Regions from separate parts of the Streptomyces sp. NPDC060064 genome, predicted to be linked through region 2. Evidence: riboswitches for the same ligand, from Rfam matches in the RefSeq annotation. Region 2 holds a riboswitch; each other region holds the start of a gene.
What was found. Region 2 has a riboswitch for thiamine pyrophosphate ahead of thiO (glycine oxidase ThiO). Riboswitches for the same ligand answer to the same signal wherever they lie in the genome.

Region 1 (9,559 bases), on a different contig from region 2:
TGCAGTCACCCCGGCGGGACGGTAAACGGCCGTGCAGGCCAGGCGCCTTCACGGTTGAGGGTCCGCTTCATGGTCAGTCGGCGTTGTACTCGTGTGGTCGGCCGCCCTGCCACTCCACCCATCGCGGATCGTCCAGCGCATCCCAGGCGTCGGGCAGGCCCGCGCGGCGCAGGAACTCGACCAGGTCGGCGTCGCTGTGGGCGAGGCCCGCGATCTGGCCGCGGATGGTCACCCGCCGACCGCCGTTCCCGGCCGCCCGGTGCACAACGATCGGCGCACTGCTCATGCCTCCGGGCCGAGACGGTTCGCGGTTCACAGCACACCTAGGTCCGTGTCAGGTCGGCAGTACGGGCACGCCGTGATGCCGTCTTCTGCAAGCGCGCGGAGCGCCTGCTCCCGGGTCAGCTGCTTCGTGGGTTCGCCGGCCATGCGGCAGTCGCTCGTGTGGACCGCGTCCGGGCTGGGTTTGCCGCCTGCTCGCAGCATCGACAGCTTCCACTCCGGCTCGGGCGGCGGCATTGTGCGCGCCGTACGCGCGGCGGCTGCCTCCTGGCGCTCCAGCTCCGCGATGGATTCGTCAGTGCGGCGCAGCTGCCATACGAGCCACTGGCGGACGCTGCGCAGGCGCTCCAGGCGAGGCACTTCTTCGGACACGTGTTCGAGTCTAGGCCCCCGGGGAGCTCGATTCGGCAGAGAGGCCGCAGCGGGGGAGAGGTTCGCCATGCCCTCGCCGGCGACCCCAGCGGTATCGCTCGCGCTCCCCATTAACGTGCTGGCCAGCCAGAACGCGCTCCGGGCTGGGCCGTCTGTGGGCCGTCCGAGGGTGCCCGGCAGTGACCGACAACGACCGTCAATGCCCACCCCGGGCGTCAACGGCCGCAGGTCACGAGATTCCGTCTGCGACACTGGATGAACCATGCCCAAGCCCGGAGAACTCACTTTCGTCGCGCCCCGCGGAGCCAAGAAGCCCCCGCGGCATCTCGCCGACCTCACGCCCGCCGAGCGCAAGGACGCCGTCGCCGCGATCGGCGAGAAGCCGTTCCGCGCCAAGCAGCTCTCGCAGCACTACTTCGCGCGGTACGCCCACGACCCGGCCCAGTGGACCGACATCCCCGCCGCCGCGCGCGAGAAGCTCGCCTCGGAGCTGCTGCCCGACCTGATGTCCGTCGTACGGCATATCTCGTGCGACGACGACACCACCCGCAAGACCCTGTGGCGGCTGCACGACGGCACGCTCGTCGAGTCCGTGCTGATGCGCTACCCGGACCGGGTGACGATGTGCATCTCGTCGCAGGCCGGCTGCGGGATGAACTGCCCCTTCTGCGCGACCGGTCAGGCCGGTCTCGACCGGAATCTGTCGACCGCCGAGATCGTGCACCAGATCGTCGACGGCATGCGCGCCCTGCGCGACGGCGAGGTGCCGGGCGGACCGGCGCGGCTGTCCAACATCGTCTTCATGGGGATGGGGGAGCCGCTCGCCAACTACAAGCGGGTCGTCGGCTCCATCCGCCGGCTCACCGACCCCGAGCCGGACGGCCTCGGTCTTTCGCAGCGCGGGATCACCGTCTCCACCGTCGGCCTGGTGCCCGCGATGCATCGCTTCGCCGACGAGGGCTTCAAGTGCCGTCTCGCCGTCTCGCTGCACGCGCCGGACGACGAGCTGCGCGACACCCTGGTCCCGGTCAATACGCGCTGGAAGGTCCGGGAGGTGCTGGACGCCGCCTGGGAGTACGCCGAGAAGTCGGGCCGCCGGATCTCCATCGAGTACGCGCTCATCCGCGATATCAACGACCAGGCGTGGCGGGGCGACCTGCTGGGCCGACTGCTCAAGGGCAAGCGGGTCCATGTCAATCTGATCCCGCTCAACCCGACACCGGGATCGAAGTGGACGGCTTCGCGGCCCGAGGACGAGAAGGCCTTTGTGGAGGCCATCGCGGCGCACGGGGTGCCGGTCACCGTCCGGGACACCCGTGGCCAGGAGATCGACGGAGCGTGCGGACAGCTGGCCGCTTCGGAGCGTTAGCGCCCGTGTAACCTGGCTTGAAACATCTACATATTCCGACAGGGGAGCGCCACAGCGCTGAGAGTGCGACGCGGGCTTGGTAAATCAAGCCCAGTGGTCGCAGACCCTCTGAACCTTGCCCAGGTCATTCTGGGTAGGAAGTTCGGACATTACTCACAAGCTGTTGCGCCCTGCCCGGATTCCTTTCGAGGGAGCCGGGCAGGGCCGCGTCTCTTCCTGGTCAACTCCAGGAGGAATTTCAGTGAGCACCACCAAGAAGATCACGGTCACCGCGCTGGCCGCGGCGCTCGGTGTCACCACGCTCGCGGCCTGCGGCGGCGAGTCGAAGGACTCGTCGGCCTCGGACGGCGGCTCGAAGCCGAAGACCGTGACGCTCGTCAGCCACGACTCGTTCGTCGCCTCCGCCTCCGTGCTGAAGGAGTTCACCAAGGAGACCGGCTACACGGTCAAGGTGCTCAAGAGCGGCGACGCGGGCGCGGCCCTCAACAAGGAGATCCTCACCAAGGGCTCCCCGCAGGGCGACGTCTTCTTCGGCGTCGACAACACCCTGCTCTCGCGTGCTCTCGACAACGGCCTGTTCACGCCGTACGAGGCAAAGGGCCTGAGCCAGGTGAACGACGAGGCGCAGCTGGACAAGGACAAGCACCGGGTCACGCCCGTCGACACCGGCGACATCTGCGTCAACTATGACAAGAAGTACTTCGCCGACAAGAAGCTGGCGCCGCCGCAGTCCTTCGACGACCTGGCCAAGCCCGCGTACAAGAACCTCCTGGTGACGGAGAACGTCGCGACTTCCTCGCCCGGCCTCGGCTTCCTCCTCGGCTCGGTCGGCAAGTACGGCGAGGACGGCTGGCAGGACTACTGGAAGAAGCTGAAGGAGAACGGCGTCAAGGTCGTCGACGGCTGGGAGCAGGCGTACAACGAGGAGTTCTCCGGCTCCGCGGGCGGTAAGAAGGCCAAGGCCGACCGGCCGCTCGTGGTCTCGTACGCCTCCAGTCCGCCGGCCGAGGTGCTCTTCTCCAAGCCGCAGCCGACCGAGGCGCCCACCGGGGTCGCGACCGGAACCTGCTTCCGCCAGACCGAGTTCGCGGGCCTGCTCAAGGGCGCGAAGAACGAGGCGGGCGGCAAGGCCCTGCTGGACTTCCTGGTCTCCAAGAAGTTCCAGGAGGACATGCCGCTGAACATGTTCGTCAACCCGGTGATCAAGGACGCGAAGCTGCCCGAGGTGTTCACCAAGTTCGGCGCGGTGGCCGTCAAGCCCCAGACCGTCGCTCCCGACACGATTGCCAAGAACCGTGAGCAGTGGGTCCAGTCATGGTCCTCGCTCGTACTGAAGTAACGAAGTCCGTCCGCGGGAGTGCGGCGCGGCTCGGGCTGATGGCCGGGCCCGCCGTGTTCTTCGCGGTCTTCTTCGCCTATCCGGTCGTCGCGATCGTCGGCCGGGGCCTCGAGATCGACGGGGTCTGGCAGTTCGGGCGGATCGGTGAGGTGCTGAGCCGCCCCGACATCCTGCGGGTGCTGTGGTTCACCACGTGGCAGGCGCTCGCCTCCACAGCGCTCACACTGCTGATAGCCCTGCCCGGCGCGTATGTCTTCGCCCGTTTCGACTTTCCCGGAAAGCGACTGCTACGGGCGGTGGTCACCGTTCCGTTCGTGCTGCCGACCGTCGTCGTCGGGACGGCGTTCCTGGCGCTGCTCGGGCGCGGCGGGCTGCTCGACGAGTTGTGGAGCGTACGGCTGGACACGACGGTGTGGGCGATTCTGCTCGCGCACGTCTTCTTCAACTACGCGGTGGTCGTACGGACCGTGGGCGGTCTGTGGTCGCAGCTCGACCCGCGCCAGGAGGAGGCCGCCCGGGTACTGGGCGCCGGGCGGTTCGCGGCCTGGCGGAGGGTGACGCTGCCGGCCCTCGGTCCCGCCGTGGCCGCCGCCGCGCTGATGGTCTTCCTCTTCACCTTCACCTCCTTCGGTGTCGTACAGATCCTCGGCGGACCGACGTTCTCCACGGTCGAGGTGGAGATTTATCGACAAACTGCTCAGCTGCTGGATCTGTCCACGGCAGCCGTACTGACGCTGGTGCAGTTCGCCGCGGTGGGCGCGGTCCTCGCCGTACACGCGTGGACGGTACGGCGGCGGGAGACCGCGCTGAAACTGGTGGACCCGGCACGGACCGCGCGGCGACCACGCGGCCCCGGACAGTGGGCGCTGCTCGGCGGGGTGCTGACCACGATTCTGCTGCTGGTCCTGGCGCCGCTCGCGGTGCTGGTCGAGCGTTCCCTCGACGGGCCCGGCGGCTACGGCTTCGACTACTACCGCGCGCTGACCGCGATGGACGCGAGCGGAGGAGCCTTCCTCGTACCGCCGATCGACGCGGTGTGGAACTCCCTGCGGTACGCCCTGGTCGCGACCGCCATCGCGCTGGTCGTCGGCGGTCTCGCGGCGGCGGCGCTGACCCGGAAGGCCGGTCGGCTGCTGCGCGGCTTCGACGCGCTGCTCATGCTGCCGCTCGGCGTCTCCGCCGTGACCGTCGGCTTCGGCTTCCTCATCACCCTCGACAAGCCGCCACTTGATCTGCGGGCGTCCTGGATTCTGGTGCCGCTCGCGCAGGCCCTGGTCGGCGTCCCCTTCGTCGTACGGATGATGCTGCCGGTCCTGCGAGCGGTGGACGGGCGGCTGCGCGAGGCGGCGGCGGTGCTGGGCGCCTCGCCGCTGCGGGTGTGGCGGGAGGTCGATCTGCCGCTGGTGCGGCGGGCGCTGCTCATCGCCGCAGGATTCGCCTTCGCCATCTCGCTCGGCGAGTTCGGCGCGACGGTCTTCATCGCCAGGCCCGACAATCCGACGCTGCCGGTGGCCGTGGCGCGGCTCCTCGGCCGGCCCGGCGAGCTCAACTACGGGCAGGCGATGGCGCTGAGCACCATCCTGATGGTGGTGTGTGCGGTGGCGCTGCTGGTGCTCGAACGAATCCGTACCGACCGATCGTCCGGGGAGTTCTGATGACTTTGCTGCGACTGGAGGACGTGACCGTACGGTTCGGGGCGCGCGCGGCGCTCGATGCGGTGGATCTGGAGGTCGCCGAGCACGAGATCGTCTGTGTGCTGGGGCCGAGCGGCAGTGGAAAGTCCACGCTGCTGAGGATCGTCGCCGGACTGCAAGCAGCCGACGGCGGGCGGGTGTTGCTGTCCGGCGCGGACCAGGCCGGCGTTCCGGTGCACCGGCGCGGGGTGGGCCTGATGTTCCAGGACCATCAGCTCTTCCCGCAGCGCGACGTCGGCGGCAATGTCGCCTTCGGGCTGCGGATGCACGGCACAGGACGGGACGAACAGGCCCGCCGCGTCGGCGAGTTGCTGGAGCTGGTGGGGCTGCCGGCGGCGCAGCGGCGGGCCGTGGCCTCGCTGTCCGGCGGCGAGCAGCAGCGGGTGGCGCTGGCCAGGGCGCTGGCGCCGCAGCCCCGGCTGCTGATGCTGGACGAGCCGCTCGGCCAGCTGGACCGAGGGCTGCGGGAGCGGCTGGTCGTCGAACTGCGCGGGCTGTTCGGGCGGTTGGGTACGACGGTGCTCGCCGTCACTCATGACCAGGGCGAGGCCTTCGCGCTCGCCGACCGTGTCGTCGTCATGCGGGACGGCAGGATCGCCCAGGCGGGCACGCCGCTCGAAGTCTGGCAGCGGCCCGCGTCCGAGTTTGTCGCGCGCTTCCTCGGCTTCGACAACGTCGTCGCGGCGACGGTGAGCGGCGCGGCCGCGGACACCCCGTGGGGCAAGGTGCCGGTGCCGGAGGACGCGCCGCAGGGCGCCCGTCAGGTGCTGGTGCGACCGGCGGGCGTCCGGCTTGTCCCGCCGGCAGAGGGGCTGCGCTGCACGGTGGAGGCGCGTACGTTCCGGGGCAGCCACGTCGCCGTACAGCTGCGACCCGACGACGGGCCGCCGCTGGAGGCGGAGTGCTCCTTGCGGGATGCGCCGGAGGAGGGCGCGACCGTGGGAGTCGTCTTCGCCGCCGAGGACGTGGTGGTGCTGGCCCCGGCCGGCTGACTCGGTCGCCGCTGCCCTGAACGCTGCCGGCCTTGCCGCTCGCCCGGACCGTGCCCGCCCGCTGGTCCCTGAGCATCGCTTCCGGACCGCCCACGACGTTCGTGTCGACCGTCGTGGCGTCGGGATCGGGCGCCTGGCCCTCGGCCGAACAGCGCGGCGATGCGGTGGACGGCGCCCCTAACGGGCGGGGGTGAGCTCCTCAGGACGTGGCTCCTGCGACCCCGACTCCGAGCCCGACTCCGAGCCCGACTCCGGTTCCGGCGCCGTGCCGTGCGCCTCCGGCGCGCCGAACCAGGCCACCGCGACCGCGCCCGCCACCGCCAGTACGAAACCGAGGATCGCCATCCAGGCGAAGCCGGCGCGCGAGGAGTCGCCCAGCCACAGCACGCCGATCATGCCCGGCAGCACGGTCTCGCCGACCACCAGCGCCGCGGTGGCGCCGTTCACCGAACCGATCTGCAGCGCGACGGTGTGCAGATACATGCCGCCGATACCGGCCACCAGAATCGCGTACAGCGCAGGATCCGAGAGCAGCGCGCCCAGGTCGAAGGGGTCGATGCCGTTCAGCACGCGCACGCCGACGCCCAGCGCGCCGAAGCCGAGGCCCGACAGCAGACCCGCCAGGATCGCGGCGCGTGCGCCCAGGAGGCGTACGACAACGGTGCCGCCGGCCATCAGCAGCAGCGAGATCGCCAGCAGCCACCAGTGGGTGGCGATCGGGGTGTGGCCGCTGCCCTCCGGGCCCGCCGCCGTGGCCAGCAGCACGAGTGCGGAGCAGACGACGGCGATGGAGGTCCACTCGGCGCGGTTCAGCCGGATGCCCAGCAGTTTGACGCTCAGCACCGCCGTGATCACCAGATTGGCGCTGATGACGGTCTGGGAGAGGAAGAGCGGGAGCAGGCGCGCGGCGAGTGCGCCGAGGCCGAACCCGATGAAGTCCAGGATCGTGCCGACGATGAACTCCCAGGTCATCGCGGCCTTGGCGGTCGAGGAGAGGCTCGGTCCGCCGTGCTGGGTGACTCCGGCCGCGGCCGCCTCGCGCCGGGCGGACTTGCGTGAGCCCACGGCTTGCAGCACCGACCCCGTGCCGTAACAGATCGAGGCCGCGACAGCGGTCAGTAGGCCGATCAGCACCAGGGGCTCCGTTCACATGAGGTCAGTCCAACTCCCGCTGGAATGCCAGACGTGTCTTCGGCCTCTGAAGTTGCTTCTTGCGGACTACTTGTCGCCGGTCAGCAGCTTCAGCGCCGCCGGGGCCTCGTCGACCGAGTCCACGAGCGCGATACGGGACTCCATCGAGCGGCCCGCCGCCAGCGACTGGAGCAGCGGCCAGGTGGGCAGCCGCTCCGTCCAGTGCTCGCGGTTGACGAGGACCATCGGGGTCGGTTCGCCGCGGGACTCGTAGTAGTTCGGGGTCGCGTTGTCGAAGATCTCCTGGACCGTGCCGGCGGCGCCGGGCAGGAAGATCACGCCCGCGTTGGAGCGGGCAAGGAGGCCGTCTTCGCGGGTGGCGTTGGCGAAGTACTTGGCGATGTGGCCGGCGAAGGCGTTCGGCGGCTCGTGGCCGTAGAACCACGTCGGGATGCCGACGGAGTCGCCGCCGCCGGGCCAGCGGTCGCGCACCTCGAAGGCGGCGGCGGCCCAGTCGGAGATCGACGGGGTGAACGAGGGGGCCTTGGCGAGGAGTTCGAGCGCCTCGGCGAGCATCTCGTCGGGGTGCGGCGCGGCGTACGCGCCGAGGTTCGCGGCCTCCATGGCGCCGGGGCCGCCGCCGGTCGCGACGGTGAACCCGTCGCGGGCGAGGGACTGGCCGAGGCGGGCGGCACCGGCGTACGCGTCCGTGCCGCGGGCCATCGCATGGCCGCCCATCACGCCTACGACGCGGGCGCCGACGAGGAGTTCGTCGAGAGCGTCGGAGATCGCGTCGTCGTGGATCGAGCGGAGCATCGAGGCGAAGATGTCGCCGTCGGCCTTCGTCTCCTGGAACCAGGCGTAGGCGAGGGCGTCGGGGGTGGCGTCGTATCCGCCGGCGGTGAGGCCTTCGAACAGCTCGTCGGGGGAGTAGAGGAGCCCGCGGTACGGGTCGAAGGGCAGGTCGGGAACGGGCGGGAAGACGAGCGCGCCGTCGGCGCGGACCTTTGCGGCGGCGTCGGGCTGCATGGGACAGCCCAGGAATATGGCGCCGGTGGTGTCTGCGGAGAGCAGGGCGAAGGTGCGGTCGCCGAGGTCGACGGACTGGACGCGGTGTCCGGCGAGGGAGCCGCGGGTGACGACGTCGTCGAACTCGTCGAGGGACTCGATCTCCCGGTCGCTGCGGTGCCGGTGTCCAGGTGCCATGCCGACACGATAGGTGCTGGGGGTGGGGGTGCATGGGGCCGGGGGTGGCCGGGCCCGGGGATTGTTCCTCCACGGGGATTGTTCCCCCACGGGGGCTGACGCCGAGGCCGGCCCCTGGGCCGGCCCCGGTTCCTCAGGCCGAGAAAGGAAGCGCCGCCAGGGCCGCGACCGCCCATGTCAGCGGGGCGAAGACCGTCAGCAGGGTTACCGCGCGGAGAGCCGTCGCGTTGCGGAGGGTTGCCGTGGGCGTGCCCAGGCGGCGCAGTGACTTCGTGGTGTCGGCGCGGGCCTGCTTGGCCTCCAGGGCCGCGGTGAGCAGCGTCGCCGTCGTACAGATCATCACCAGGGCCGCGCCCAGGCCGGTCAGCGGGCCGAAGGGGTGCGGGTCCGTGTCCTGGAGGGTCGAGGCCGCGATCGCCGCCGAAGCCACCGCACACACCACGCCCAGCGGGCGGCCGATGCGGCCGGACTCCTCCATCAGGATGCGGCCGGCCAGCAGACGGGTCGCGCCCGGGCGGGCGGCCTGGAGGGCGCGGCCGCAGAAGCGGGTGATGCCCGGGCCTGCCAGAGCGAGGCCCAGCGCCGTGAGTGCCCAGCCGGCGAGGACGCCCGACGAGCTGCCGTCGAAATGACCCGGGAGGGGGAGCGGCGAGCCGGGCGCGCCACGGCCCGCATACGTCTCGACGGCGATGCCCGCCGCGATCAGTGCGACACCCCACGGCAGGCCCGACGGCGCGGCGGACGGGGCGTCCGGCGCCTCGGAATCGGCACCCGGCCCGGCACGCCGCGGGCGCAGCGCCAGCGCCGTCGCCGCCGTGGACGCCAACGGCACCAGCGCGAGCAACGTCAGCGCTGCCGCCAGCGGCAACGGCCGGCCCGCGGCGAGCAGCTCGGCCGCCGCGCCGTCGAACGGCAGGCCCGTCAGATCGCCGCGCAGATGGAGGAAGAGCAGCAGGGCGAATGCGCTGCCGAGCGTTCCGGCGACGGCGGTGGAGACCGCCGCCAGCACGCCGAGGCGGGCGGGACCGAGACCGACCGCCGAGAGGCCGGCCCGCGGTCGCGTGCTCGGGTCCGTACGGGCCACCGCCACCGCGAAGTGCGCCGTCGTGGCCAGCGGGATCAGGCACCACAGCAGGCGCAGTCCGGAGCCGGAGTCCGTGGGATGGGCCAGCGC
Region 2 (9,559 bases):
CGGTGGGGTGAGCGTGTCCGGTGTGGGTGTCGTGCTGCATGAGAAGCCCCCAAAGCCAGATAGCGGTTCCTGTCGACTGCGACAACCGCATACCCCTAGGGGGTATTCCTGGAGGGAGATCTCCCAGCGGAGTTTCTCAGCGCAGTCTCTTCAGCCGCACCACGTCCGCCGCGTGCCCCTCCTTGCCCCCGGGCGTCTCGATGATCAGCGGTATGCCCTCGGTCGACGGGTGCAGCATCAGCTCCCGGAACGGCTCCTCGCCGATATGGCCGGAGCCAATGTTCTCGTGGCGGTCCTTGTGGGCGCCGGCCACATCCTTGGAGTCATTGGCGTGGATCAGCTTCAGTCGCCCCTCGCCGACGGTGTCCACCAGCAGATCCAGAGTCTGCGCCATCCCGTGCGGGCCGGTCAGATCGTGTCCCGCCGCGAAGATGTGGCAGGTGTCCAGGCAGACGCCCAGCTTGGGATGAGAGTCCAGCGCCTCGAAGTACGGGCCGAAGTCCCAGGTTCTCGAGCAGAGCGAGGAACCCTGTCCTGCCGTTGATTCCAGCAGCAGGAACGGGTCGTCGTCGTGTGTCAGCTCATCGAGCAGCGGCAGCATCCGCTCCCGTACCTGCGCCAGCGCCACCTCGCGGGAGCGGCCGCCGGTCGCCGAGCCGGTGTGCACCACCACACCCAGCGCGCCGATCTCCCGGCCCCGGCGCAGCGAGTGCCGCAGGGATTCCACGGACTTCTCGACGGTCGCCTCGGTGTGCGAGCCGAAGTTGATCAGATACGGCGCATGGACGTACGCCGAGATCCCCTCGGCCGCGCACTCGGCGCGGAACTGCTCGTCCTGCGCCGGGTTTCCGGTGGGTGTCGCCCAGCCGCGCGGATTGGCGACAAAGACCTGGACGGTCTCCGCCTCCAGCTCACGGGCGTAACCGAGACCGATCGTGGCGAGGCCGCCCGCCACGGGGACATGGCCGCCGACGGGGTTGCGCATCAGAACTACAGTCCCTTGGTCTTGATAGTGATCGTGCTGCCTTCGGGGGCCTGGCCGCCGCCCGCGACGGACTGGCTCTCGACCGTGTCGCCGAGGAACGGGAAGCTCTTCTCGACCTTGACCTCGAAGCCCGCCGCCTTCAGCCTGCTCGTGGCCTCGTCGGCCTTCTTGCCGACCACATCGGGCACGTCGATCATCCGCGGGCCCTTGGAGACCGTCAGAGTGATCGTGTCACCGCGGGCCAGCTGAGTGCCCTCGGCCGCGGACTGCTTGGCGACGGAGCCCGCATCCTCCGGGGAGTTGATCTGTGCGGAGGCGACCTTGACCTTGAACCCGGCGCCTTCGAGCTCGCTGGTGGCGGCATCCAGGGAATCGCCGGTCACCCCGGGGACCTCGATCGGAGCGCCCTTGCTGACGGTGAGGGCGACCGCGGAATCGGGGCTGCGCCCGGCCCCGGCCTCCGGGGCCGTGCTGATCACCGAGCCCTGCGCGATCTCCTCGCTGAACTCCTTGGTCACCACTCCCGGCGCGAGACCGAGCTTCTTCAGCTCGCGCTCGGCCTTGGCGAGCGGCTTGCCCTTGAGCTGGGGGACCTTGACGATCTCCGGGCCGCGCGAGACGACGATCGTCACCGAGCCGTTGCCACGGATGCGCTCGTTGGTCGCGGGGTCGCTGTTGATGACCGTGCCGCGCTTGACCGTCTCGCTGAAGTCGAAGCGGACCTTCTTCACATCCAGTCCGGCGTTCTTCAGCTCCTGCCTGGCGTCCTTCTCGGTCTTGCCGATCAGGGCGGGGACACGGGTGAACTGCCCGGAGTTGATGTACCAGACGCCGGTTCCCACGCCGAGGATCAGGAACAGCGCGACCACCAGCGCGAGGACGCCGCGGTTGGGGACGGCGCGCCGACGGGACTGCTGCGGGGGCGCCGAGGGCGGCATCGCCAGCCGGGTGGTGCGGTTGACCTCCGGCTCCTCCGGCTCCTCGCGGGGGAGCACACGCGGGATCACGCTCGTACGGTCCTCGGAGGCGGGGACCCCGTCCGAGCGCTGCTCCCCGGACTGGTCCTGCGCCTCGGTGTGCGCCTGCGGCGGCACCAGGTCCAGCTGCTCGTCACCGAGCGGCGCACGGGCCTCGCGGACCTGCGCGAGCAGCGCCACCGCGTCGTGCGGGCGGACCTCGGGGTTACGGGCGGTGGCGCCAGCCACCAGCTCGTCGAGCTCGACAGCGAGCCCGGGGACGAGGGCGGAGGGCGCCGGAACGTCGTCGTTCAGATGCTGGAAGAGGACCTGGGCGGGGGTGTCACCGGAGTGCGGCTTGGCGCCGGTGAGCATCTCGTAGAGGACGACCCCGCAGGCGTACACATCGGCGCGGGTGTCGGCGGTGCCGTACTCGATCTGCTCGGGAGCGAGATAGGAGACCGTGCCGAGCACCGTGCCGGTGGTGCTGGTGACGGAGCCCACGGCCCGTACCAGACCGAAGTCGGCGACCTTGACCCGGCCGTCGTCCCCTATCAGCACGTTCTCCGGCTTCATGTCCCGGTGCACGAAACCGGCCCGGTGCGCGGCACCGAGCGCGGCCAGCACGGGCTCCAGGATGTCGAGCGCGGCCCGCGGCTGGAGCGCCCCGCGCTCGCGCAGGACGTCGCGCAGCGTGCAGCCCGCGACGTACTCCATCGCGAGATAGACATACGCACCCTCGGCGCCCTGGTCGAAGACCCCCACCACATTGGGGTGGGCGAGGTGCGCCACGGACTTGGCCTCGCGGATGAAGCGCTCCACGAAAGAGGCGTCGGCGGCGAGGGCGGGGTGCATCACCTTGAGCGCGAGCACCCGGTCGAGCCGGGTGTCGACGGCCCGGTAGACCGTGGCCATCCCGCCGACGGCGATGCGCGCGTCGACGCGGTAGCGGCCGTCGAGCACATGCCCGACGAGGGGGTCCTTGAGGGTCGTATCCACGCGGGAGAGTCTACGAGTCACCACGGACAGCCCCGACGCCCCGGGGCGGGACCGGGGCCGTACTGCAGCCGAGCTGTGACAGCGCGGGCTTCCCGGGCCTCCGCCGGACCCCGGTACGCCCTTCGGGCGTGTCCTCAATCACCGGATTCCGGCCCCTCAGGCGTTTGAGGAGCGGGGTCCGGCGGAGCCCCGGTTACGGGAAGGGGCGGGGTGGGGAAACGGCCCCGCGCAGCGGTCAGAACGCGGGTCGCTCCGGGTCGAGGGCCGCGCGGCCCTCGTGAGGGGACGACGCCTCCGCGAAGTGGCGGCGCGGGATGCGGCCCGCCCGGTGCGCGAGGCGGCCCCCCTCGACCGCATGGCGCATCGCCTCCGCCATGAGCACCGGCTCCTGCGCCCGGGTCACCGCCGAGGCCAGCATCACCGCCGCGCAGCCCAGCTCCATCGCCAGCGCCGCGTCGGAGGCCGTGCCCGCGCCCGCGTCCAGAATCACCGGCACGCGCGCGTGCTCGACGATCAGCTGGAAGTTGTGCGGATTCCGGATACCGAGGCCGGAGCCGATCGGCGAGCCCAGCGGCATGATCGCCGCGCAGCCGACATCCTCCAGCTTCCGGGCCAGCACCGGGTCGTCGTTGGTGTACGGCAGCACCGTGAAGCCGTCGTCGACCAGGATCTCGGCCGCGTCCAGCAGCTCGATCGGGTCGGGCAGCAGTGTGCGTTCGTCCGCGACGACCTCGAGCTTGATCCACTCCGTGCCGAGCGCCTCCCGGGCGAGCCGCGCGGTCAGGACGGCCTCGCCCGCCGTGAAGCAGCCCGCCGTATTGGGCAGCACACGGATGTTCAGCTTCTCCAGCACGGACAGCACGGAGCCCTGGACGGTCGGGTCGAGGCGGCGCATCGCGACGGTGGTCAGCTCCGTGCCGCTCGCGACGAGGGACCGTTCGAGTACGTCGAGGCTGGGTGCCCCGCCCGTACCCATGATCAGCCGGGAGTTGAAGGCGGTGCCGCCGATGGTGAGACGGTCGTCGGCCATGGCTGATCAGCCTCCCTGCACTGCGGTGAGGACTTCGACACGGTCGCCGTCGCCGAGCCGCGTGCCGGCCCATCGGCTGCGCGGGACGACCGTCTCGTTGACTGCGGCGGCGACTCCGGACGGGGCGGCGGTGAGGGACGTGACCAGGGCGTCCAGCGTGGTGCCTGTGGCGAGCTCGCGCGCCTCGCCGTTGACGGAGACGGTGATGGTGACGGACACGGGGACGTTCATGCGGGCTGCTCCTGAGGTACGGGGGAGAAGCGGCGAGGAGTGAAGGGGCGGGCCTCGTCCGGCAGTGCGCCGGTGATCAGCACCGTGGCCATCACATCGCCGGTGACGGGTGTGAGCAGCACCCCGTTGCGGTGGTGGCCGGTGGCCAGATGCAGGCCCGGCAGAGCGGTCGGGCCCAGCAGCGGCGCATTGTCGGGAGAGCCGGGGCGCAGCCCGGCGCGGGTCTCGGTGAGCGGCAGCTCGGTGATGCCGGGCACCAGCTCGTGCGCGTCGCGCAGCAGCTCGTACACCCCGCCCGCCGTCACCGTGGTGTCCCAGCCGAGCTCCTCGCTGGTCGCCCCGATGACCAGCTCGCCGTTCTCGCGCGGCACCAGATAGACGTCACTGCCGCGCACCACGGCCCTAACGGTCCGGGAGAGGAACGGCGCGTACGCACGCGGCACGGTCAGCCGCAGAACCTGGCCCTTCACCGGCCGTACCGGCGGCAGTACATCCTCCGGTACGCCGCCGAGCCTGCCGCTCAGACTGCCGCACGCCAGCACCACCTGGTCCGCGGAGAGCTCACGGCCGTCCGTCAGTACGGCTCCGGCCGCCCGGTCCCGTACCACCGACAGCCGCTCCGCCCAGCCGCGGTGGAAGACCACCCCGGCCCGCTCGCAGGCCGCCACCAGCGCCGCTGCCAGCCGCCGCGGATCGACCTGGTGGTCGCCGTCCACCCGAAGGCCACCGCGCACGCCGGGCGCGAGCATCGGCTCCAGGCGGCGGCATTCGCGCCCCGCCAGCCACTCCGACTCCAGGCCGGACTGACGCTGCAGGGCGTGCAGTTCACGCAGGTGCGCGCGGTCGTCGGCGTCGAGCGCGACCGCGAGCGTGCCACAGGCGCGATAGCCGACGGACTGTCCGCTCGCCTCCTCCAGCTCGGCGACGAAGGCGGGATAGCGCCGCGCGGATTCCAGATTGAGGCCGAGCAGCGTCTGCTCGCCGTAGTGCAGTTCGGTGACGGCGGCGAGCATGCCCGCCGCGACCTGCGCAGCGCCGCCGCCGGGCGCCGGATCGGCGACGGCGACCCGCAGCCCTCGCTGCGCCGCACGCCAGGCCGTGACCAGGCCGATGATTCCGCCCCCGACAACGAGGACGTCTGAGGTACGCGACATGGGCGTCCAGCCCCTCCCTTCGCCGGCATGACCCGGATCAGGTTCGTACGGTCGGAGGCCGTCCAGCCTCCCTCTCAGCCCGGTGCGTCCGGGCTCCCGCGAGTGCCTTACGGTGGCCACCCTAACCCCAGGCCCCAACTCGCAGTAAGGGAGCAGCCACTGTGGCAAGGTCGCTCGACGGACTCGTGCTCTCCCCGGTCGCAGACCAGGCTCCGGGCCAGGTGGGGACCCGGACCCGGTTCACGTACCACGAGCAGGAAGGCAGGATCTGGGCCGAGTACGAGGGCGGCGATGTGCTCCGCGGCCACCTTGTGGGCACCAGGGAGGGCGACCGGCTCGACTTCCGTTATGTACAGCTGAAGGCCGACGGCGGGACGTCCTCGGGGCACTGTCTCTCCACCGTCGTCGAGCTCGAGGACGGGCGGCTGCGGCTGGAGGAGAGCTGGGAATGGGAGTCCCAGGAGGGCAGCGGGACGAGCGTCGTCGAACAGCTACCTTCCTGACGGTCCGTCAGATGCGTAAGGTTGTCGGGTGAGCGAGCAGCAGCAGACAGCACAGACGCAGCGGCGCGTGGTCGTCGTCGGCGCGGGAATGGCCGGAGTGCAGACCGCGGTGGCACTGCGCGAGCAGGGTTTCACCGGCCCGATCACCCTGATCGGCGCCGAGCCCCATCAGCCGTACGACAGACCCCCGCTCTCCAAGGCGATCCTGCTCGGCAAGGCGGAGGGCTCGGCCTTCGACGTCGACTTCGAGGCACTCGGCATCGAGCTGCGGCTGGGCTGCGAGGTGACCGGAGTGCGCGCCGGGGCCCATGAGCTGGACACCGCGGCAGGTCCGGTCCCCTACGACGTCCTGGTCATCGCCAGCGGTGCGGAACCGATCACCCTGCCCGGCGCCGTGGGCGTACCCGGCGTCCATCTGCTGCGTACCCTCGACGACGCCGCGCGGCTGCGCCCCGTTCTCACGCAGCAGCACGACATAGTGGTCGTCGGCGCGGGCTGGATCGGCGCGGAGTTCGCGACGGCCGCCCGTGAGGCGGGCTGCACGGTCACTGTCGTCGAGGCCGCCGGGCGCCCGCTGGCCGGAGCCCTGCCCGCCGAGGTCGCCGGCCCGATGGCCGATTGGTACGCGGAGTACGGCGTCGAACTGCTCACCCACGCGCGCGTGGCGGACATCGAGCCCGGCGCGGTGATCCTGGCCGACGGCCGGCAGCTTCCGGCGGGCGCCGTGGTCGTCGGCATCGGCGCCCGGCCCGCCACCGCCTGGCTCGCCGGCTCCGGTATCGAGCTGGGCCCGGACGGCGCAATCACCGCGGACGCGTATCTGCGCACCTCGCTGCCCGATGTGTACGCCGTCGGGGACTGCGCCTCCTTCCCGTCCGGCCGTTACGGCGAGCGGCTGCTCGTGCACCACTGGGACAACGCTCTGCAGGGGCCGCGTACGGTCGCCGCCAACGTCATCGGCGGCGCGCCGGGACAGGAGCCACCGGAGGTCTATGACCCGGTGCCGTACTTCTGGTCCGAGCAGTTCGGGCGCTTTGTGCAGTACGCGGGCCATCATGAGGCCGCCGACACGATGGTGTGGCGCGGCGATCCGGCAGGCGCGACCTGGTCGGTGCTCTGGCTGCGGGACGGCTCTCTGGTCGCGCTTCTCGCCGTCGGCAGAGCCCGTGATCTGGCGCAAGGACGCAAGCTCATCCTGTCCGGAAACCGGCTGGATCCGGCGCGCGCCGCCGACCCCTCCGTCCCTCTGAAGGCGGCGGCCGACTAGGGTCCGGCTACCGACTGTCAGTCCGGGATGGCACGCTTGTCCTGTGACCGAGATTGACGCAAAGATCGATGCTCTCGTCCCTGCCTGGCTCCACCTTCCTGACATCGCGGAAATGCTCGATGTCGAGGTGACACGCGTACGGCAGCTGGTCAAGGAAGGCCAGCTGATCGCCGTACGCCGTGGTGAGAACCGGGCGCTTCAGGTGCCTGCCGCCTTCATCGACGGCGACAAGGTGGTCAAGGGGCTCGCAGGGACCCTGACGCTCCTGAGGGACGACGGCTTCACCGACGAAGAGATGCTGGAATGGCTCTTCACCGCCGACCCGAGCCTGCCGGGCACGCCCGCGCAGGCGCTCAGCGAGAATCGCGGCACGGAGGTGAAGCGCCGGGCCCAGGCGCTCGCCGTCTGACGTCCTGACAACAACAACACGCGGTGTGCGGGCCGGGGGCTGTGCCGCCCTGCCCGTGCACCGCCGACCCACCGGGGGGAACCACCATGTCCACGGCTCGTGCGCTGCTGTCCGACGCCCGGCTGTATCTGTGCACGGACGCCCGGAAGAAGCAGGGCGACCTCGCGGAGTTCCTCGACGCCGTGCTCGCCTCCGGGGTCGACATCGTGCAGCTGCGGGACAAGGGCATGGAGGCCGGTGAGGAACTGGATCACCTCCAGCTCTTCGCCGACGCCTGCCGCAGACACGGCAGACTGCTCGCCGTGAACGACCGGGCGGATGTGGCGCACGCCATCGGCGCCGACGTGCTGCATCTGGGACAGGGCGATCTGCCGGTCCCGGCCGCCCGCGCGATCCTCGGTGACGAGGTGCTCACAGGCCGCTCGACGCACGCCGAGTCCGAGGTGGACACGGCCACCGCCGAGCCCGGCGTGGACTACTTCTGCACGGGCCCCTGCTGGCCCACCCCGACCAAGCCCGGACGCTATGCCCCGGGACTGGGCCTGGTGCGGTACACAGCCGCGCTGGAGACCGACCGGCCCTGGTTCGCGATCGGCGGGATCGACGCCGGCAATCTGGACGAGGTGCTGGACGCGGGCGCGCGCAGGATCGTCGTCGTACGGGCCATCACCGAGGCCGACGACCCGGCCGCGGCGACAGCGGCGCTGGCGAAGCGCGTGCGGGAGCGTGTGGGGTAGCGCGCGCGGGGGAGCGGATCGGGTAACTGTCCGAGGGGTGGACAGTAGGCCGACAAATCCGGCATATTTCCCTCATTCGGTTGGGTGACCGGCGAGGCGTGGTTAACCTGCGGGTATGGCCCTCGGTACAGCTTCGACCAGGACGGATCACGCACGAACCGTGCGTGAGCTGCTTGCAACCGGCAAAACTTCGTACTCCTTCGAGTTCTGGGCGCCCAAGACCGAGAAGGGCGAGCGGAACCTCTGGAACGCGCTGCGCAGGGTCGAAGCGGTGGCCCCCAACTTCGTCTCGGTGACCTACGGCGCCGGCGGCTCCACGCGCGCCGGCACGGTCAAGGCCACCCAGCAGATCGCCGCCGACACCACGCTCACCCCGGTCGCGCACCTCACCGCGGTGAACCACTCCGTGGCCGAGCTGCGCAACATGATCGGGCAGTACGCCGATGCCGGGATCCGCAACATCCTCGCCGTCCGTGGCGACCCGCCCGGCGACCCGATGGGCGAGTGGGTCAAGCACCCCGACGGTGTGCGGTACGCCGCCGAGCTCGTACAGCTGATCAAGGAGTCCGGGGACTTCTGCGTCGGCGTCGCGGCCTTCCCCGAGATGCACCCGCGCTCGGAGGACTGGGACACCGACATCCAGCACTTCGTCGACAAGTGCCGGGCCGGCGCCGACTACGCGATCACGCAGATGTTCTTCCAGCCCGAGGACTATCTGCGGCTGCGTGACCGGGTCGAGGCCGCGGGCTGCGCGACCCCGATCATCCCGGAGATCATGCCGGTCACCAGCGTCAAGCAGCTCGAACGGTTCGCGCAGCTCAGCAACGCCGCGTTCCCGCCCGAGCTCAAAGAGAGGGTCCTCTCCGTCAAGGACGATCCTGCCGCTGTACGCTCCATTGGCATCGAGTTCGCGACGGAGTTCTGCGCCGGGTTGCTCTCCGAGGGTGTCCCCGGTCTGCACTTCATTACACTCAACAACTCCACGGCGACGCTCGAGATCTACGAGAATCTCGGACTGCACGAGCAGTCGTGATCGGTCGTACCCACTCCGACCCGGAGCGGCGGCCGCAGGAGAGGGGCGGGCATGGGCTGGACGGTCCTCTATATCGCGTTCGGCATCGTCGCGCTGTGGCTGCTCGGTGAGGTGCTGCTGCAGTACAAGGCGCGGCTGCGCTGGCGGCTGCTCGCCTTCGCCGGCTTCCTGTGCGTGGTCCTCGGCGTACTGATGCCCTCCGTCGTGGTGATCGCGCTCGGCGCGATCGCCTTCGCCGTCGGCCAGACGTATGTC
Region 3 (9,559 bases), on a different contig from region 2:
GAATCCGGCGAATGCAGATACGGATCTCCTGGCCCGCCGGGCACCTGACCGCGACCATCGAAGAAACCCCCACGAGCACGGCGCTCATGGGGGCTCTGCCACTCGCCTCCACCGCCCACACCTGGGGCGAAGAGGTCTACTTCGACACGACCATCTCCCCCGCCCTGGAGGCAGCCGCCCGGCAGGTGGTGGAACCGGGCACGGTCGCTTTCTGGACCGAGGGCGACGCACTCGCGCTGCCCTACGGCCCCACACCGATCTCACGCGGCGACGAATGTCGGCTCGCAGGCCCGTGCAATGTCCTCGGCCGGATCGACGGCGATCCCCGCCTGCTGGCGACGGTCCGCGCCGGCGACCCGATCCGCGTGGAGAGGGTCGAGGCCTAGAACTCCTTGCGGAACGCCTCGGTGACGTGCAGGAAGAGGTCGTTGGCCTCGGTCTCACCAATGGTGACCCGCACGCCCTCACCCGCGAAGGGCCTGACCATGACACCGGCCTTCTCGCACGCCGCCGCGAAGTCGAGCGTACGCTCGCCGAGCCGCAGCCAGACGAAGTTCGCCTGGGTCTCCGGCACCGTCCAGCCCTGCTTGACCAGGCTCTCGTGCACCCGTACGCGCTCGGAGACCAGCGAGCCGACCCGGCCGAGCAGTTCGTCCTCGGCGCGCAGCGAGGCTACCGCCGCGTCCTGCGCGAGCTGCGAGACACCGAAGGGGACCGCGGTCTTGCGCAGCGCTGCGGCCACCGGCTCATGGGCGATCGCAAAGCCGACCCGCAGCCCGGCAAGTCCGTACGCCTTGGAGAACGTACGCAGCACCGCCACATTGGGGCGGTCGCGGTAGATCTCGATGCCGTTCGGGACGTCGACATCGCGGACGAACTCGATGTACGCCTCGTCCAGCACCACCAGGACGTCGGATGGCACCCGGTCGAGGAAGCGCTCCAGCTCGGCCCGGCGCACCACCGTGCCGGTCGGGTTGTTGGGGTTGCAGACGAAGATCAGCCGGGTTCGGTCGGTGATCGCATCGGCCATCGCGTCCAGATCATGCACATCGCCCGCGGTCAGCGGCACCTGCACCGGCTTGGCCCCGCTGATCTGCGTGATGATCGGGTACGCCTCGAAGGACCGCCAGGCAAAGATGACCTCGTCGCCGGGGCCCGAGGTGGACTGCAGCAACGACTGGGCGACGCCGACCGAGCCGGTGCCGGTGGCCAGATGCGTCACGGGCACCCCGAAACGGTCCGCGAGCTCGTTCATCAGGCCTGTGCAGGCCATGTCCGGATAACGGTTGAAGCTGTGGGCAGCGGCGATCGCGCTCTCCACCACACCGGTCAACGGCGGATACGGGTTCTCATTGGACGACAGCTTGTACGCGACCGCGCCGCCCGAAGCAGCCGGCTTGCCGGGCTTGTACGTGGGGATGCCGTCCAGCTCGGCGCGCAGCTTGGGGCTCGTCTCGCTCACCGCGGGTCCTCCTCGACCATCTGTACACAGCAGTACTCCAATACTGCTCACCTTATGAGGATTCGCGTCCGCTGCGAATGGGGGCCCAGGAAAAAGGGGGGCGCTCCTCTCATATCGCGCGCGCCGGTAGCTCACTCCGTGGCGCGCATCCCCCGTAGTGGTGAGTTGAGACCTCTTCGAAACATCAACCATTCGACAGGCCCCTGTGGCTGGACGCGCGAGACGCCGTGGGCGCACCACCCAACTGCCTTGATTTCCAAGGTGATTGATGATGAACAGCCATGCAGAAACGTGCCTGTCAACGAGTGAATATGCGACCGGCTCAACCGCCTGCGCGAGCCCTACTATCGGCTCGCCATGACAGCAGCAGGGAAGCACCAGGTGAGCCGGACGGAGACATCACGCCGGGGCAGCCGGCAGAGTCGGGCGGGCATCCGAGATGTGGCCGCCGCCGCCGGTGTCTCCATCACGACAGTCTCCGACGCACTCAACGGCAAGGGCCGGCTCCCGGACGCCACCCGCCGACATGTCCGCGAGGTCGCCGACCGGCTGGGCTATCGCCCGTCCGCCGCGGCCCGCACGCTCCGTACCGGAAAGTCGGGCCTTATCGGCCTGACGGTGACGACGTACGGGGATGAACCTTTCACCTTCACCGAGTTCGCGTACTTCGCCGAAATGGCGAGAGCCGCGACCTCCGCCGCGCTCGCCCGCGGCTACGCCCTCGTCATCCTGCCCGCCACCTCACGCCATGACGTCTGGTCGAACGTCGCCCTCGACGGCACCGTCGTCATCGATCCGTCCGACCACGACCCGGTCGTCACCGAACTTGTCCGCCAGGGCCTTCCCGTCGTCTCCGACGGACGTCCGGCCGGCACGCTCCCGGTCACCGCCTGGGTCGACAACGACCACGAAGCCGCCGTACTCGATCTGCTCGACCATCTCGCCGCCGCCGGCGCCCGCCGTATCGGCCTGCTCACCGGCACCACCACCGACACCTACACACGACTGTCCACCACCGCGTACCTCAGCTGGTGCGAGCGCGTCCGCCAGGACCCGGTCTACGAGTCCTATCCGGCCCACGACCCGTGCGCCGGAGCCGTCGCTGCCGACCGGCTGCTCGCCCGCCCCGACCGGCCCGACGCCGTCTACGGGCTCTTCGACCCCAACGGCACCGATCTCCTCGCCGCCGCCCGGCGGTACGGCCTGCGCGTCCCCGACGATCTGCTGCTCGTCTGCTGCAGCGAGTCGACCGTGTACGCCACCACCGAACCGCCCATCACCACGCTCTCGCTCAAACCGCGCCGGATCGGCACGGCGGTCGTCCAGCTCCTCATCGACGCCATCGAAGGAGTCGACGAGGACCGGCCGGTCGGGCAGGTAATACCGACCGAACTGATCGTACGGACGTCATCACAGCGCCGCCCTCAGCGAACGACTGTGAGCGCCCCGCGATCCCCTTCTCCGGACTAGACCTTCCTAATCGGTACGAAACAGTCGGCGCACCAGGGGTGTGAAACGGATTCACCACCCCTGGTGCGTCACACAGCGCGGAGCTCATTCCTATGATGGGCGCACGACACCGCGGACCACCCCGACCAGGCTGGGCCGAGAGGTGAACGGCGGCGCGACGGTGGTGGAGGGGTCGATGACTCAGGGGGCCGGTCAAGGACCCGTGGTGCGGACGGCGACGTTGCGCGATTTCCGTGTACCGCCGTATGCGCAGGTTCCCGTGCAGTCACAGGAACCACAGTCCGCTGCACCGCAGCAGCAGCAGGAAGTGCCATCCGCGGCGCCGCAGCAGCACGCACCGCAGTCCGCGGTGCCGCAGCCGCAGGAACCACAGTCCGAGGCGCCACAGCAGCACGCACCGCAGCCGCAGGCACCGCAACCACAGCCTCAGCCACAGCGGTCTCAAGTGCAGCAGTCCACGGAGTCCGGCCATCCCGGCAACGCCGTCCCGGAGAGCGAGACTCCGGACGGCTACACCCCCACCGCGCGCGACCTCCCGGTGATCAGCCGCAGCGGCCCCGGCGACACCGTCCAGGTGCAGATCAACCCGTCCGAGACGCCCGCGGCCGACGGGCTCGGCCCGCTCTACGTCGTCGGCGACGTCCACGGATATCTCGACGAACTCCACGCGGCCCTCACCGAACAGGGCCTCATCGACGCGGACGGCCAGTGGGCCGCGGGCAACGCCCGGCTCTGGTTCCTCGGCGACTTCACCGACCGGGGCCCCGACGGCATCGGCGTCATCGACCTCGTGATGCGGCTCTCCGCCGAGGCCGCGGCCGCCGGCGGCTACTGCAAGGCCCTGATGGGCAACCACGAACTGCTGCTGCTCGGGGCCAAGCGATTCGGCGACACCCCCGTCAACTCCGGGGCCGGCACCGCCACTTTCCAGGCCGCCTGGCTGCTCAACGGCGGCCAGAAGACCGATATGGACCGTCTGCAGGACGTCCATCTGCAGTGGATGGCGCGCCTCGACGCCATCGAGCTGGAGGACGAGCATCTGCTGATGCACTCCGACACCACGGCCTATCTCGAGTACGGCGACTCGATCGAAGCGGTCAACGACACCGTCCGCGAGACCCTGACCCGCAATGACGCCGACGAGTGCTGGGACCTGTTCCGCAAGTTCACCAAGCGCTTCGCCTTCCGCGACGACGGCGGCCCGCAGGCCGTACGCGAACTGCTCTCCGTCTACGGCGGCCGACGCGTTGTGCACGGCCACAGCCCCATTCCGTATCTGCTCGGCGAGGTGGGCACCGAGGACGGTGAGGACGGCGCGCGTCCGGTTGTCGAAGGCCCGCATGTGTACGCCGACGGGCTCGCGATCGCCATGGACGGCGGGGTGACCATGGCCGGAAAGCTGCTTGTGGTCGAACTCCCGCTGCATGACTGAGCCAACCCTCGACAGGGGATTTACGGAAACCCCCTGTCACCCCGTGCCGTAACCGCTCTACCATCGGCTTATCCGTAGCAGGCTCTCCTCCGTTTCTGCCCAACCGCCCGGTCAATGCGGGCAATCCGGCCCTACGGAGCATCGGGGGATGCACATGAACAGCGCTCCGCACCTGCTGACCGAGGATCGTGCCGAGTACGAGCGAATCCTCGACGACGCGCTGCGCAACGCCCATGACCGTCCGGATCTCGCTGCCGTGGGGCAGCGCCTGAACGCCGAGCAACTCCGCACGATGGCCCTGAACGCGACAGCGCTCATCACCACAGCGGCCGCAGCCGAGTACGAGCACTATGTGAAGGTCCGCGAGGATCTGCGCGCGCCCACGGCGGCCGCGTCCGTGCACAATTCCGTGCTGGCCCCGGCCGCGGGCGAGGCAGACGAGAGCGGCGCCGGATTCGCCGCCGTCATCGCCGTACTGGCGCCGGTGCTCGCGGGAACGGCTGCGGCGATCTTTCTGCTGGTCGGCTACATCCTGAAGATGCTCAGCCCCACGCCGTCCTTCGCGGACAGCCTGCTCACCGCCGGGTGGTTCTTCGGCGCGGTCACGGCGGCCGGAATCCTGGTCGCCGCGGTCGCGCTGCTGCTCACCGCTCTGCGCAACGGCGCGACCCAGGTCCCGGCCGAAGAGTCGGCGGGCGAGCCGGACGAGGTGGCCCGTGCCAGGGAGGCCTGGCGTCATGCGGTGCTGGAACGCGGCCTGCTGCCGTTTCTGCGGGCAGCGCTGGCCGATCCCAGCGCCGACCCGTCGTCCGCGGACCCGCCGCGCCATGTGAGCCGTATTCCGAAGGTCGGCTACAGCGGCCCGGACTACTCCAGCCCGAGCGAGGGCTCGACGACGGGCCAGAGACCCACCTTCACCAGTCCGGACTTCACCAGTCCGGACTTCGGCGGCCCCGAGCACCAGCCGGAGTGACCCCGGCCGGCGCCCGTGGCCGGGAGTTCACTCGGCGATCGGCAGATAGACCCGGTTGCCGGCCGCGGCGAACTCCTTGGACTTCTCGTCCATGCCCGCCTCGATCTCCTCCTGCGAGTTGCCGTGCTGCCGCCGGATGTCCTGGGAGATCTTCATCGAGCAGAACTTCGGACCGCACATCGAGCAGAAGTGCGCGGTCTTCGCCGGCTCGGCCGGCAGCGTCTCGTCGTGGAACGCCCGTGCCGTGTCCGGGTCGAGGGCCAGATTGAACTGGTCCTCCCACCGGAACTCGAAGCGCGCGTCGGAGAGTGCGTCGTCCCACTCCTGCGCTCCCGGGTGGCCCTTCGCGAGGTCCGCCGCATGCGCCGCGATCTTGTAGGTGATGACACCGGTCTTCACATCGTCGCGGTCCGGCAGGCCCAAGTGCTCCTTGGGCGTGACGTAGCAGAGCATCGCCGTTCCCCACCAGGCGATCATCGCGGCGCCGATACCGGAGGTGATGTGGTCGTACGCGGGCGCGACGTCCGTCGTCAGCGGGCCGAGCGTGTAGAAGGGGGCCTCCTCGCAGATCTCCTGCTGAAGGTCGATGTTCTCCTTGATCTTGTGCATCGGGACATGGCCCGGGCCCTCGATCATCGTCTGCACGTTGTGGCGCTTGGCGATGGTGTTGAGCTCGCCGAGCGTACGCAGCTCCGCGAACTGCGCCTCGTCATTGGCGTCCGCGATCGAGCCGGGGCGCAGTCCGTCGCCGAGGGAGTACGTCACGTCGTAGGAGGCGAGGATCTCGCAGAGCTCCTCGAAGTTCTCGTACAGGAACGATTCCTTGTGGTGCGCCAGACACCAGGCCGCCATGATCGAACCACCGCGGGAAACGATGCCGGTCTTGCGGCGGGCGGTGAGCGGCACATACCGCAGCAGCACGCCCGCGTGGACGGTCATGTAGTCGACGCCCTGCTCGGCCTGCTCGATGACCGTGTCCTTGTAGACCTCCCAGGTCAGCTCCTCGGCCTTGCCGTCGACCTTCTCGAGCGCCTGGTAGAGCGGCACGGTGCCGATCGGGACCGGGGAGTTGCGCAGCACCCACTCGCGGGTGGTGTGGATGTTGCGGCCGGTGGAGAGGTCCATGACCGTGTCCGCGCCCCACTTGGTGGCCCAGGTCATCTTGTCCACCTCCTCCTCGATGGAGGAGGTGACCGCGGAGTTGCCGATGTTGGCGTTGACCTTCACCAGGAATCGCTTGCCGATGATCATCGGCTCGATCTCGGGGTGGTTGACGTTGGCGGGCAGGACGGCCCGGCCCGCCGCGATCTCTTCACGGACGACCTCGGCGGAGACGTTCTCGCGGATCGCGACGTACTCCATCTCCGGGGTGATCTCACCGCGGCGGGCGTACGCGAGCTGTGTCACCGCCTGGCCGTCGCGGCCCCGGCGGGGCTGGCGCGGGCGGCCGGGGAAGACGGCGTCGAGGTTGCGCAGTCCCCCGCGCGGCGAGGTGTGCTTGATCCCGTCGTCCTCGGGGCGGACCGGGCGGCCCGCATACTCCTCGGTGTCGCCGCGGCCGATGATCCAGTTCTCCCGCAGCGGCGGCAGGCCGCGGCGGACGTCGGTCTCGACGGTGGGATCGGTGTACGGGCCGGACGTGTCGTACAGCGTCACGTCCTTGCCATTGGTGAGGTGCACTTGCCGGACCGGCACCCGGAGGTCGGGGCGCGAACCCTCGACGTACCCCTTGTGCCAGCCGGGCTTGCGCTCCGCCTGGTCGGCGGCAGGCGTGCGTGCATCCTGAACGGTCATGAGACCTACTCCCTACGCCGGCATTACCCGGTAACAGGTTCGGCGGTCGACGCAGCGGCTTCCGTACGGTTCGTCACGACTCGTACGAAGGTCAGCGCCCTCTCAGCCCGGTGCTCCGAGCTCCCGCGTGTGCAAAGGTGCCACCACGCTAGCGTCATTTCTGGCGTGCTGAACAGTGGGCCCCTCCCGTTCTTGCGATGATCGGTCGGTGACCTCCTCGCAGCAGAAGCCCGAAGCACACAGCCATGCGCACAGCCATGGGCCGGCCGCGCCCGTCTCCAAGCACCTGCGCAAGGTCATCGCCGCGGTGCTGATTCCCTTCTCCACCGCGGTTTTGGTCGGGCTGTTCGTACTCTGGCCGGGCGGTGCTCCCGACCATCAGCGCAGCGGTGTCGGCTTCGACCGGCAGACCGAGCAGGGCAAGGTGGTGACGGTCGAGGAGGTCAACTGCAAGGACGTGAATGCGGCGCAGGTGCCGCCGACCGGCGACACCTCCACGCCCGAGGGGCGCGAGGCGGTCAATTCCCAGCGGGGCAGCTGCGCGAAGGCGACGATCGAGGTCACCAGTGGTAAGGACAAAGGCCGTACCTTCACCGAGATTGTCCAGCCGGACGCTCCACGTCAGTTGAGCAAGGGCCAGGGTGTGGTGGTGGCGTACGCGCCCGATGCGCCCCGCGATCTTCAGTACTCCGTGACCGATGTGGACCGGAAGTTCCCGATGGTGCTGCTGGCCGGCATCTTCGCGCTCGTGGTGGTGCTGGTGGGACGGATGCGCGGTGTGATGGCGCTGATCGCGCTCGCCGCCTCGTTCGCCGTGCTGACCCTGTTCATCCTGCCGGCGATCCTGCAGGGCTCAAATCCTCTGATCGTCGCGGTGATCGGGGCGAGCGCCATCATGCTGATCGCTCTCTATCTGTGCCACGGACTCACCGCACGTACGTCGGTCGCGGTCCTCGGCACGCTGATCTCGCTGCTGCTGATCGGACTGCTCGGTTCGCTCTTCATCGGCTGGGCGAGCCTGACCGGCAACACCGACGACAGCACCGGCCTGATCCATGGCCTGTTTCCGAACATCGACTTGAGCGGACTGCTGCTGGCCAGCGTCATCATCGGTTCGCTCGGTGTGCTCGACGATGTGACAGTGACCCAGACCTCGGCGGTCTGGGAGCTGCACCAGGCGGATCCGGGTATGGGGGCGCGCGGTCTCTACCGGGCGGCCATCCGGATCGGCCGGGACCATATCGCGTCGGTCGTGAACACGCTCGTACTCGCTTACGCGGGCGCGGCGTTGCCGCTGCTGCTGCTCTTCTCGATCGCGCAGAGCAGTGTGGGCACGGTGGCCAACAGTGAGTTGGTGGCGGTGGAGATTGTTCGGACCCTGGTGGGGTCGATCGGTCTGGTTGCTTCGGTTCCGGTGACCACCGCGCTCGCCGCGATGGTGGTGTCCGCGGACCGGCCGAGTACGGCGGGAGCGTCAGGCGCCGTGAGCGGTCCGCCGGTGCCGCCGGTGCCGCCGGTGCGGAGCGGGAAGGGCCGCCGCCGCAAGAAGTAGCTCATCGGCGCTCCGGCCACCGCTCAACCGGCGTTCTCCTCGGCGAGGATGCGCCCGAGCGCCTCTTCCAGACTGCCCTCGAATTCGCCCAGTGTGCGCTCCTGCCCCAGCGGCACCAGCTTGTCGGTGCGGTCGAGGAAGCCCACCAGTGGCGCCGCGCTCGACCGGAACAGCGCCCGGTCGCGGCCGACCTGGAGCCTGATGCCGACGTCGGACAACCCTGCGGGCCCGGTCGGCGCAATGTGCACATCGCCGTCCCCGCTCGGCCCGTTGATGCCGTCGAGCAGCAACTCACGGCCGAATGCCCAGGTCACGGGGGCGTCTCCAGGTAGATGGAAGGTCATCCGTACCGCGTAGGGGTCCTCCGTCTCGTATCGGAGCTCCACCTGGATCCGGAAGGAGAGCTCCTCTGAGACAAGGAAACTCATGAGGACCTCGGCATGGACCGACTCACGCATCGTGTACCCCGCAGTGGCTGAAGCAGTGAATGAAACCTGCTGAAAACGGCCAGGATTGGCACCCCATGGCCCTCTTGACGCAATGGTGCTGGAAGCGCTGGAAGATCACAAGGAGTGATTTTTCAGATACTGATAGAGAAGGTTAGCGAACTTAGCAGCCCAGCCATACCGCTACGTAGCTGTTCGATCTCAGGCAGTAATCGCTCGTCCAGGCGAAGGGAGGGAAATGGCCATCGCGGCGACAGGATCCGGCCATGACCTCGATTGCGGGCCCGATGTTCACGGCGGATCTGCTGTCGCGCCGGCTCAGCAGACGCTGACCAAGGGCACCGGTCGCTCTACCAGTCGCTGCTCGAACTCGAGGACGCCATGAACTTCCGTACGACAAAGATGAGTCCGCCGACGAGAGCGACGAAGA

Region 1: linked by a shared signal. The riboswitch ahead of ACFWDI_RS19175 (thiamine ABC transporter substrate binding subunit) and the one ahead of thiO (glycine oxidase ThiO) in region 2 are both predicted to bind thiamine pyrophosphate.
Region 3: linked by a shared signal. The riboswitch ahead of thiC (phosphomethylpyrimidine synthase ThiC) and the one ahead of thiO (glycine oxidase ThiO) in region 2 are both predicted to bind thiamine pyrophosphate.

The regions. Positions count from the first base shown of each region.
Region 1 covers NZ_JBHWWF010000015.1:37,479-47,037, reverse strand. Annotated here, with positions in the region: gene ACFWDI_RS19195 (RidA family protein) at 1-25, shown strand, start outside; gene ACFWDI_RS19190 (hypothetical protein) at 74-286, opposite strand; gene ACFWDI_RS19185 (DUF6233 domain-containing protein) at 313-654, opposite strand; gene rlmN (23S rRNA (adenine(2503)-C(2))-methyltransferase RlmN) at 917-2,023, shown strand; TPP riboswitch at 2,054-2,181, shown strand; gene ACFWDI_RS19175 (thiamine ABC transporter substrate binding subunit) at 2,265-3,362, shown strand; gene ACFWDI_RS19170 (ABC transporter permease) at 3,338-5,017, shown strand; gene ACFWDI_RS19165 (ABC transporter ATP-binding protein) at 5,017-6,048, shown strand; gene ACFWDI_RS19160 (hypothetical protein) at 6,226-7,182, opposite strand; gene ACFWDI_RS19155 (LOG family protein) at 7,267-8,385, opposite strand; gene ACFWDI_RS19150 (hypothetical protein) at 8,519-9,559, opposite strand, start outside.
Region 2 covers NZ_JBHWWF010000066.1:11,191-20,749, reverse strand. Annotated here, with positions in the region: gene ACFWDI_RS39060 (DUF4396 domain-containing protein) at 1-40, opposite strand, end outside; gene ACFWDI_RS39055 (deoxyribonuclease IV) at 137-985, opposite strand; gene pknB (Stk1 family PASTA domain-containing Ser/Thr kinase) at 991-2,940, opposite strand; gene ACFWDI_RS39045 (thiazole synthase) at 3,176-3,970, opposite strand; gene thiS (sulfur carrier protein ThiS) at 3,977-4,201, opposite strand; gene thiO (glycine oxidase ThiO) at 4,198-5,355, opposite strand; TPP riboswitch at 5,353-5,465, opposite strand; gene ACFWDI_RS39030 (hypothetical protein) at 5,517-5,858, shown strand; gene ACFWDI_RS39025 (NAD(P)/FAD-dependent oxidoreductase) at 5,887-7,125, shown strand; gene ACFWDI_RS39020 (Rv2175c family DNA-binding protein) at 7,169-7,534, shown strand; gene thiE (thiamine phosphate synthase) at 7,621-8,271, shown strand; gene metF (methylenetetrahydrofolate reductase [NAD(P)H]) at 8,387-9,304, shown strand; gene ACFWDI_RS39005 (hypothetical protein) at 9,356-9,559, shown strand, end outside.
Region 3 covers NZ_JBHWWF010000011.1:36,371-45,929, reverse strand. Annotated here, with positions in the region: gene ACFWDI_RS15275 (cyclophilin-like fold protein) at 12-386, shown strand; gene hisC (histidinol-phosphate transaminase) at 383-1,462, opposite strand; gene ACFWDI_RS15265 (LacI family DNA-binding transcriptional regulator) at 1,820-2,932, shown strand; gene ACFWDI_RS15260 (metallophosphoesterase) at 3,108-4,364, shown strand; gene ACFWDI_RS15255 (hypothetical protein) at 4,513-5,337, shown strand; gene thiC (phosphomethylpyrimidine synthase ThiC) at 5,365-7,131, opposite strand; TPP riboswitch at 7,124-7,268, opposite strand; gene ACFWDI_RS15245 (YibE/F family protein) at 7,340-8,683, shown strand; gene ACFWDI_RS15240 (SsgA family sporulation/cell division regulator) at 8,707-9,141, opposite strand; gene ACFWDI_RS15235 (DUF5326 family protein) at 9,480-9,559, opposite strand, start outside.